Regions from separate parts of the Streptomyces sp. NPDC006314 genome, predicted to be linked through region 2. Evidence: riboswitches for the same ligand, from Rfam matches in the RefSeq annotation. Region 2 holds a riboswitch; each other region holds the start of a gene.

What was found. A riboswitch is a leader RNA that binds a small molecule or an ion and turns the genes downstream of it on or off. The one in region 2 is predicted to bind cyclic di-AMP.
Positions count from the first base shown of each region.
Region 1: another riboswitch for cyclic di-AMP. It lies ahead of ABZ079_RS05680 (M23 family metallopeptidase); the one in region 2 lies ahead of ABZ079_RS10175 (M23 family metallopeptidase).
Region 3: another riboswitch for cyclic di-AMP. It lies ahead of ABZ079_RS02115 (C40 family peptidase); the one in region 2 lies ahead of ABZ079_RS10175 (M23 family metallopeptidase).

Region 1 is NZ_JBEXRL010000003.1:20,272-23,533, forward strand. It holds gene ABZ079_RS05675 (aldo/keto reductase) at 1-235, opposite strand, end outside; gene ABZ079_RS05680 (M23 family metallopeptidase) at 329-1,360, opposite strand; cyclic di-AMP (ydaO/yuaA leader) riboswitch at 1,368-1,536, opposite strand; gene ABZ079_RS05685 (PP2C family protein-serine/threonine phosphatase) at 1,770-2,954, opposite strand; tRNA gene ABZ079_RS05690 (tRNA-Met) at 3,135-3,208, opposite strand.
Region 2 is NZ_JBEXRL010000004.1:468,268-471,529, forward strand. It holds gene ABZ079_RS10170 (GntR family transcriptional regulator) at 1-154, opposite strand, end outside; gene ABZ079_RS10175 (M23 family metallopeptidase) at 353-1,108, opposite strand; cyclic di-AMP (ydaO/yuaA leader) riboswitch at 1,121-1,281, opposite strand; gene ABZ079_RS10180 (pitrilysin family protein) at 1,493-2,881, opposite strand; gene ABZ079_RS10185 (pitrilysin family protein) at 2,878-3,262, opposite strand, start outside.
Region 3 is NZ_JBEXRL010000001.1:470,433-473,694, reverse strand. It holds gene ABZ079_RS02120 (hypothetical protein) at 1-14, shown strand, start outside; gene ABZ079_RS02115 (C40 family peptidase) at 907-1,890, opposite strand; cyclic di-AMP (ydaO/yuaA leader) riboswitch at 1,898-2,069, opposite strand; gene pcrA (DNA helicase PcrA) at 2,354-3,262, shown strand, end outside.

The sequences.
Region 1 (3,262 bases), on a different contig from region 2:
TGCCGCGGGCCCTGACCCATTTGCCGATGATCGTCTCGGACTCGCCGCCCTTGTTGCCCTCGAGCCAGGCCGAGTAGGAGTCGGCGGTGTCGACGAGATTACCGCCGGCGGCCGTGTAGGCGTCGAGCACGGCGAAGGAGGTCTTCTCGTCGGCGGTCCAGCCGAAGACGTTGCCGCCGAGGGAGAGCGGGAAGACCTCGAGGTCGGAGGAGCCGAGTGTGCGAAGAGAAGTCATGCTCTACGCCAACGCCGGCGGTGGATGATCTCATTCCGCCGCCGGCGCCGAGTTCCCGCCAAGGGTGCCTCACGGGCTCCCGGGGGACGGACGTCAGGGGTTGAGGCCCTTGTCCCGCAGCCACGCGGCCGGGTCGATGCCGGTGGGCTGGCCGCCCGGGTGGACCTCCAGGTGCAGGTGCGGGCCGGTGACGTTGCCGGTGGCGCCGACGCGGCCGATGACATCGCCGGTGGAGACCTTCTGGCCGACCGTGACGTTGATCGAGGACTGGTGGCAGAACCACAGCTCGGTGCCGTCGTCGAGGGTGAGGACCGTGCGGTACCCGTAGGAGCCGGCCCAGCCCGCCTGGGTGATCGTGCCGCTGTGGATGGCCTTGATGAGAGTGCCCGTGGGGGCGGCGAAGTCGAGGCCGGTGTGGTAGCCGGAGGACCACATGGAGCCGGCCTGGCCGAACGTCGAGGTGATCGTGTACGAGGACGTCGGCAGCGCGTACTGCTTGGCCAGCTCCGCCAGCCGCTTCTCCTCGGCGGCCTTCTCGGCGTCGGCCTCCGCCTTCTCCTTGGCGGCGGCGGCCTTGGCGGCGGCGTCCTTCTCCGCCTTGGCGGCAGCGTCCGCGGTCTGCTTCTCGGCGGCGGCGAGCGCGGCGACGGTGGCCTTGCTGTCGGCCTTGCTCTGCTGCTGCTCGGCCTGGGCCATGATCCGGTTGCGCAGGGTCTCGCCCGCGTCGCCGTTCTGCTCGGCGTCGGCGGTGGTCACGCCGACGTCGCTGAGCGCGGTGGTGGTGGCCGCGGGCGCCGCGGAGGAGTCGTCCTCGAAGAGCGAGCCGACGGAGGGCAGGTCCGGCAGGGAGATGGAGACCGGCGGCTTGCCGGTGTTGGCGCTGGCCATACCGCCCGCGCCGACCGCGGCCATCACGCCGACACCGAGGACGGTGGAGCTGCGGGCGAACCCGCCGCGCTGCTTGGCGACGCGGTGCCGGCCGCGGAGCGGGGCGATGGAGTCCTCGGTGGGGTTCCATTCCTCCCAGGGGCCCTCCTCGGCGCGGTAGGAACCGTAACCGAAGGTCTCGGTCCCGGCTTCCGCCGGTATGAACGGGGCTTCTGGGGCAGGCCGGTTGGACGCCACGCAGGCGTACTCCTTTCCTTCCTCCGCCTACCGGGTTAGCTGACGGGTTCGGAGCAGGAAGGTCTCCTACGCGCGTAAACCAGACGTGGACTCAGCGAGTTCACATCGGCGTTCGCGTGATTCACCCCAAGGTGGTGGTTCCCCGGTTCCCTCGCGGGATTCGGCGCGTGCGCACGGAGCCGTCTCTTGTGACGGCTGGGACGACCGCGCTGCGTTATCGAACGTTAATAGACGTGCCAGGCACTTTCCAAGCCGTTCGGCTTGATCGTTAACGTTTCCGGCCGTGGACTTACCCCACAGGACCACTGCAAATAGGGCGAGTTGGCGGGGCTCAGGAGTCACAGAGATTTTGGTGGTGACTCAGTTTGCCTACGGACTGCGGTCATTCGGTCACCAGGGGTGAGAGTGTTCATGGCTGCCGTACGGCCAGCAGCGCCATGTCGTCCGCCATACCGCCGCCGGTGTGCCGCCGCACCTCCTCGGCCAGCCGGTCCAGCAGCGCGCCGGGGTCGGGGAAGACGCGCCCGGCGAGCCGCCGTTCGGGTTCGTAGAACCGGCCGTGGGCGTCCCGGGCCTCGGAGAGACCGTCGGTGTGGAGCAGCAGGGTGGCCCCGCTCGGGAAGCCGGCCTCCAGCGTCCGGTCGGGCCACATGCCGAGGTCGCCCATGCCGAGCGGCAGCGCCGGCTCGTACGCGGTCAGGGTGCGCAGGGTGCCGTCGGCGTGCAGCAGCAGTGGCGGGGGATGGCCGCGGTTGACGACGCGTACGACGCCTTCGCCGTGCGGGAGTTCGGCGAGGACGGCGGTGGTGAACCCCTCCAGCGCGTCGATGCCGTCCCGCCGGGTGCCCTCGCGGGCCAGCGCCCGCTCCAGCCGCTCGGCGACCGCCTCCAGCGTGCTCTCCTGCTCGGCCGCCTCGCGGAACGCCCCGATCAGCACGGCGACGGCGGCGACCGCGCCCAAGCCCTTGCCGCGCACGTCCCCGACGACCAGCCGGACGCCGTACGGGCTGTCCTGCACCGCGTAGAGGTCGCCTCCGATGAACGCGTCCTGGCGTGCCGCCTCGTAGCAGGCGGCGATCTCGAAGCCGCCGATGCGCGCGGCGGGCTCGGGCAGGACGGCCCGCTGTGCGGCCTCGGCGATCTCCCGGGCGGAGGCGAGCCGCCGGTCGCCGCGGCGGACCACGCGGTTGATGGCGACGGCCAGCAGGGCGACCGTGGCCACGGTGACCACGTCCGTGACGGCGGCCACGGCCGGGTGGTCGCCGGCCTGGGCGTGCACGGCGTAGACGGAGGCGAGGGCCATGAGGCCGGTCAGGACGGTGGTGCGCAGTGAGGACAGGGGTGCGGCGATCAGCGGGGCGGCGGTGAGGAACGGGACGGCGGTGAAGTTCTCGGGGGTGAGCACGCCGTAGAGGACGCCGCCGGCGATGAGGAGGGCGGGCAGGGCGCGGGCCAGGGTGCGTGGGCTCGGGCGGCGGCGGGTCCTGCGCGCCGGTGCGGGCGCGTCACCGAGGCCCGGGTCGGGTACGGGGTCGCCGGGAAGCCGGCCGCCCGCCCTGGCGTACGCGTTCTCCTCGACCTCACCAGGGCGCACCGCTTGTCTCCCACGTGTCCGACGTATGTCCAGGTTTGCGGGGACGGGGGCGCGCGGCGACCGCTGTGGACCGACCGGATGACCGGCTGTGACGTATGCCACTGGGCGGAAGCCCCCGGACATCCGGGAAAACACTCAGGGCCGGAATCCATCTGATGGATTCCGGCCCTGAGTCTTCAGTAGCGGGGACAGGATTTGAACCTGCGACCTCTGGGTTATGAGCCCAGCGAGCTACCGAGCTGCTCCACCCCGCGCCGTTGTGTCTCTACTGTACGCCACGCGCAGGTCAGAATGCACATCGGTTTCCC
Region 2 (3,262 bases):
CCTCCAGGGTGCGCAGGGCCTCGCGGACGGGGACGCGCGAGACGCCGTAGCGGCGGGCCAGGACTTCCTCGGTGAGGCGGCTGCCGCGCCCGTAGACACCCGCGACGATGTCGTCCCGGATGGCCGTGCACACCGAGTGCGCCGGAATACGCATGACCGACCTCCGCCTTAATCCCCGTGAAACGTCGACGATGGACGTGTGTTCCGTGACTCTATTGCAATGAGCGGGAATTTCCGACGGCGGGCCGGAATCCATGGATATTTTTTGGACAGCGGATCCGGCGGACACTGCGAAAAACGGCGAAAGCCCCGGCTCGGTGAGCCGGGGCTTCGCATGCCGTGCGCGGGGGCGTCAGACGTTCACGCCGTGCTCGCGGAGGTAGGCGACGGGATCGATGTCGGAGCCGTAGTCGGGAGTCGTACGGGCCTCGAAGTGGAGGTGCGGGCCGGTGACGTTGCCGGTGGCGCCGGACAGGCCGATCTGCTGGCCCGGGGTGACCTTCTGGCCCACGGTGACACCGATGGACGACAGGTGGCCGTACTGGGTGTACATGCCGTCGGCCATCCGGATCACGATCTGGTTGCCGTACGCGCCGCCCCAGCCGGTGGAGACCACGGTGCCGGAGCCGACCGCGTGGACGGACGTGCCGCTGGCCGCGTGGAAGTCGATGCCGGTGTGCGACCCGGAGGACCACAGGGAGCTGCTGGCCCGGTAGGCGGTGGAGACGAAGGAGTGCGCGATCGGGCCGACGAAGGCGTTCAGGCGCTTGCGTTCGGCCTCGCGGGCTGCGCGGGCCTGGGCCTCACGCTCCTGCTTGACCTTCTCCGCGGCCGCCTTGGCCGCGGCCTCCTCGGCCGCCTTCTGCTGGGCGGCCTGCTTCTGGGCGGCGGCCTGCGCGTCGATCTGCTCGGCCACGTCGTCGCTCACGGTGAGGACGGGCGTGAGACCGGTCTGCTCCGCGGGGTTCTCGGCGGCGAGCGCCGGAGAGGCGGCGAGGGTGCCGATGACACCGGTGGTGGTGAGGGCCGCGATACCGGCCGCCTGAGCGGTGGTCCGCTTGACCCGGCCGGGCTTGCGGTGCTTCCCGGTGGCGCACATGAACGCCATGAAGTGGCTGGTCCTTTCCTTCCCTCTCGCCTACCGGGTTAGCTGACGGGTTCGGAGCAGGAAGGTCTCCTACGGGCCCCCTCGCGCTCGCGCGGGCGCCCGATTCACCCCAGGGACGATGGGTCCCCGGCTCCCCTGGCTCGCGCCGTACGGGGACTCGGCGATGACTGTCCGGTGCCGCGGGTGCGGCGCACTGCCTGACGAACAGCCCGGATGACGCTACGAAAGCCTGCCTTCAATCCTCAAACGAATCCGGGATTTTGTAGCGCATCCCACAGGGCAGACAGGCAACCTCCGCCCCAAATCGGGCATCTGTGGGAGCGAGTGGAACAGCAGAGGGCCCTGACGACCCATAGGTCGTCAGGGCCCCACGCGCGCGTGCCGCTACTCCGCGGCGACGACGGTGACTTCGCCGATGCCCAGCGCCTCGACCGACGCCTTGATCTGGGCCGCGTCACCGACGAGGACGGTCACCAGCCGGTCCACCGGGAAGGCGTTGACGGCGGCCGCGGTGGCCTCCACCGTGCCCGTCGCGGCCAGCTGCTGGTACAGCGTCGCCTGGAAGTCGTCGGGCAGATGCTGCTCCACCTGGTCGGCAAGGGTGCTCGCGACGGCCGCCGCCGTCTCGTACTTCAGCGGCGCCACCCCGACCAGGTTCTGCACGGCGACGTCCCGCTCGGCGTCGGTCAGGCCCTCGGCCGCGAGGGTGCGCAGCACCTTCCACAGGTCGCCCAGCGCCGGGCCGGTGTTGGGGGTGTCCACGGAGCCGCTGATGGCGAGCATCGAGGCGCCGGTGCCGTCCGGGGCGGACCTCAGGACCTGCCCGAAGGCGCGCACGCCGTAGGTGTAGCCCTTCTCCTCGCGCAGGACGCGGTCCAGGCGGGAGGTGAGGGTGCCGCCGAGGCAATAGGTGCCGAGCACCTGGGCGGGCCACACGCGGTCGTGCCGGTCCGGGCCGACCCGGCCGATGAGCAGCTGCGTCTGGACGGCGCCGGGCCGGTCCACGATGACCACGCGCCCGGTGTCGTCGGCGGTCACCGGCGGCACGGGCCGGGGCTCGCCCGGGGTGCCGTTCCACGCGCCCAGGGTGTCGCCGAGCAGCGCGTCCAGGTCGACCCCGGTGAGGTCGCCGACCACGACCGCGGTGGCCGTGGCCGGGCGCACGTACCGGTCGTAGAAGGCGCGTACGGCCCCCGCGTCGATCTTCTCGACGGTCTCCTCGGTGCCCTGGCGCGGGCGGGACATACGGGAGGTCGCCGGGAACAGCTCCTTGGAGAGTTCCTTGGCCGCCCGGCGGGCGGGGCTGGCCAGCTCGTGCGGGATCTCGTCCAGGCGGTTGCGGACCAGTCGCTCGATCTCGCTCTCGGCGAAGGCCGGCGCGCGCAGGGCGTCGGCGAGCAGGCCGAGGCCCTTGGGCAGGCGGGAGGCGGGCACCTCGAGGCTCAGGCGCACACCGGGGTGGTCGGCGTGCGCGTCCAGCGTGGCCCCCGCGCGCTCCAGCTCGGCGGCGAACTCCTCGGCGGAGTGCTTGTCCGTGCCCTCGGAGAAGGCGCGCGCCATGATCGTGGCGACGCCGTCCCGGCCGGCCGGCTCGGCGTCCAGGGGCGCGTCCAGCAGCACCTCGACGGCGACGACCTGCTGGCCGGGGCGGTGGCAGCGCAGCACCGTCAGGCCGTTGTCGAGCGTGCCGCGCTCAGGGGCCGGGAACGCCCACGGCCTGGCCTCGCCCGGCTGCGGCTGGGGGTGGAAGTCCATTGCGGCGAGCTCGGTCACTTGGCCGTCTCCTCGTTCTCGTTACCGGCCTCTACGGTCGCTTCCTGCTCCGGATCCTCCGGGATCTCGGCGTCCTCGACGGCCTCCGGGGACTTCGGCTCGTAGACGAGGACAGCGCGGTTGTCGGGGCGCAGGCGGGCCTTGGCGACCTCCTGCACCTCCTCGGGGGTCACCTCCAGGACGCGCTGGACGGCGGTGAGGGCGAGCTGCGGGTCGCCGAACAGGACGGCGTAGCGGCACAATTCGTCGGCGCGGCCGGCGACCGTGCCGAGCCGGTCCAGCCACTCGCGCTCCAACTGGGCCTGGGCGCGCTCCATCTCCTCCGGCGTAGGGCCCTCCGCGGCGAACCGGGCCAGCTCCTCGTCGATGGCGGCCTCGATG
Region 3 (3,262 bases), on a different contig from region 2:
TCCTGTGGACCTGACGGGCGGGCGATGTCGTCGCCGGCGCGGGCCGCGAGCACCGCACCGGCGGCGACCGCGAGCCACGCCCGGGACCGCCGTGAACCGGGCGCGGGTCAGGGTGGAGGCGTGTCGCCCACCGCTGTCGTAGCCCGGCCGCCGGCAGCACGGGGTACCAGGCCAGGTCCAGGACGAGCGGCGCGACCGTCACAGTGCGCAGCACGCCGCGATCGTCGTCGTCCCACAGGTACAGGCGCCCGCTGCCGGCGGCGAGCAGCGTCGCCCCGGCCGGCGCCGACACCCCGAGTGCCCCGCCCGCGATCCAGTGGTCCTCCGGCGCCCTCCAGCAGTCGCCGCGGGTCGAAGTGGGCCAGGGCGAGGACGCAGAGCACCAGGCCCGGCCGGAACGGCACAGGAACCCCGCTCCCGGCATGCGCCGCTTCCAGCGCCGTACGACGAGGACGAACGGCACCGGCCAGAGCAGCGCCGCGAGCGCGGACAGGGCCTCGGCCAAGGTCTGCCGGCCCGGCGTCGGGAGCCGGGTGCCCCGCCGCGGTCGTCACGGCGACGGTGGTCAGCGCCCCCGGACTCTCCGCCCCGGCCATCGATCGCCGCCGTTCGCCGGACATCCGCAGGACGGAGCCGGCCCAGCGCCACGCATCGACGCCGGCCCTCACCCCGCAGGCACCACCCGGGAGACCGTCTCGTCGCCGGCCGGACGCAGGCCCACCGGCAGGATGCCGCTCGCCGCCAGGGCGGCCCCGGCCGCGGGAGGCCGCCCCCCCCACGCACGCAGACCCGAGAGCCGGGTATGCGCCCGATGCAAGGCGGCCGCGCGCATCCCGCCGGGCAGGGCACACGCGCGTGGAGCGCAGAAACGCCGGTGCGGCGCGGGTGGAGCCCGAACGAGAACGGTCAGCCCGGCCGCACCACGCTGCGGATGATCGATTCGCCACCGCGGTCGACGGACTCCTCGCGGACATACCCGCCCGGCTCCGGGGCGTGGATCATCATCCCGTTGCCCGTGCAGAGGCCGACATGACTGCTGTCGTCGTGGAAGAAGACCAGGTCACCGGCGCGCGCGTCGGAGAGGGGGACCGGGGTGCCCGTGGCGGCCTGGTCCTGGGCGGTACGCGGGAGGGTGACGCCGGCGGCCTTCCACGCGGCCTGGGTGAGGCCGGAGCAGTCGTAGGAGCCGGGTCCGCTGGCACCGCTCACGTACGGCTTGCCGATCTGGGCCCGGGCGAAGGCGATCGCCTTCTCGGCCTTGGTGGCCTGCCCCGAGCCCGGGGACCCGTGCACCCGCGGACCGGGCAGGTGCCGTCGGCCGAGCGCGGCGGGCCGCTGGCCCTCCTGGGCCGTGAGCCGGGACAGCAGCTCCTGGGCGGTGGCGAGCTTGTGCTGGACGGCGGCCTTCGCGGCCTTCACGTCGTAGCGCGAGGCGGCCGGCGTCTCCGGGCTCCTGGTGGCCTTGCCCCGCTCGGCCGCGCCCTTCACACGCGAGGCCAGCCGGTTCATCACCCTGCTCTGCGCGAAGTGGTCCTGCGGGTACTCCGCGAGGAGGGAGGCGGCCGTGTCCGGGGCGGCCGCGAACGGCATCCGCCCCTCCCTGGCCTTGGCGAGCCGGCTCGCGCGCCGGGCACCCTCCTGACGCGGATCCTCGGCATGCGCCCGCTGCCCGGCCACCGGTTCCTCCTCCGGTGCGGAGTCGGCCCGGCGGTAGAACTCGTCGATCTTCTTCTCGATCTCCTCCAGGCTCGGCCTGCCGTCGTCGGCGGGGGCGGCCTCGGCCGTCTGGGACAGGACGGCCACGGAAGTGAAGGCAGCGGTGGCGAGGGCGGGGCCGCGCAGGCCCGTTCCACGGGTGCCGGCGGGGCGCGGCTTGCGGTGCGACGCCAAGGGAGGCGACTCCTTCCAACGTGCCGCCTACCGGGTTAGCTGTCGGGTTCGGGCGGGTGCTTCGGAAGGGTTGCCCTACGGCGTCGTCCCGGGCGGGAGTCGGCCGATTCACCCCAGGATCGGTGGGTCCCCGGCTCCGGGCACCGTGCGGGGCGCGCCGGACTCGGCGGAGGCCGCGCGGCCCGGCGACGTTCGCCGGAGAGTGGTCGTGCGGCCTGACGGCAACCTAGCCAACTCGTGTGTCTCCTGTGAAGGTTGGTGTGCGGTATGTCCGATACATTTCCGTGACCCGAGGCCGGGTTCACGTGGACGTGACCAGGCGCTTCCGCAGCGTGAGGGGGAATCGGGGCCGGTGAGGCGGGGGCCGGCCGCCCGGCGGCATCCGGCAGCGGGCTCGCTCGCGGGGGCCGTGTTCCGGGGACGGGGATCGGTTGTCGGTGGGGAGCCCTAGACTCGGAGAGCGATGAGCAGCCTCTTTGACGACAGCTTCCTGGCGGACCTCCAGGCCCCTCGCGGGCGCGAGGAGGAGCCCCCGCCGCCGCCCGAGGACGATCACGTTCCGGAGTCGCTTCCGGACGATCTGTTCGGCGGGAAGTTCGACGTGCCGCCGGACCGGGACGCCTACTACCGCGACGGCGCCCCCCGCCCGCCGATCGACGCGGCGGCACTCCTGGAGGGGCTGAACGAGAACCAGCGCGCCGCGGTCGTGCACGCCGGCTCCCCGTTGCTCATCGTCGCCGGCGCCGGCTCAGGCAAGACGCGCGTGCTCACCCACCGCATCGCCCACCTGCTCGCCGAGCGGAACGTACACCCGGGCCAGATCCTCGCGATCACCTTCACCAACAAGGCCGCGGGCGAGATGAAGGAGCGCGTCGAGCAGCTCGTCGGCCCGCGCGCGAACGCGATGTGGGTGATGACCTTCCACAGCGCGTGCGTCCGGATCCTCAGGCGCGAGTCGAAGAAGCTCGGCTTCACCTCCTCCTTCTCGATCTACGACGCCGCCGACAGCAAGCGCCTGATGGCCCTGGTCTGCCGCGACCTGGACCTCGACCCCAAGCGCTTCCCGCCCAAGTCCTTCAGCGCCAAGATCAGCAACCTGAAGAACGAGCTGATCGACGAGGAGGACTTCGCCGCCCAGGCAACCGACGGCTTCGAGAAGACCCTCGCCCAGGCCTACGCGCTGTACCAGTCGCGGCTGCGCGAGGCGAACGCGCTCGACTTCGACGACCTGATCATGACGACGGTCCACCTGCTGCGGGCCTTCCCGGACGTCGCCGAGCACTACCGCCGCCGCTTCCGGCACGTCCTGGTCGACGAGTACCAGGACACCAACCACGCCCAGTACGCGCTGGTCCGCGAACTGGTCGGCACG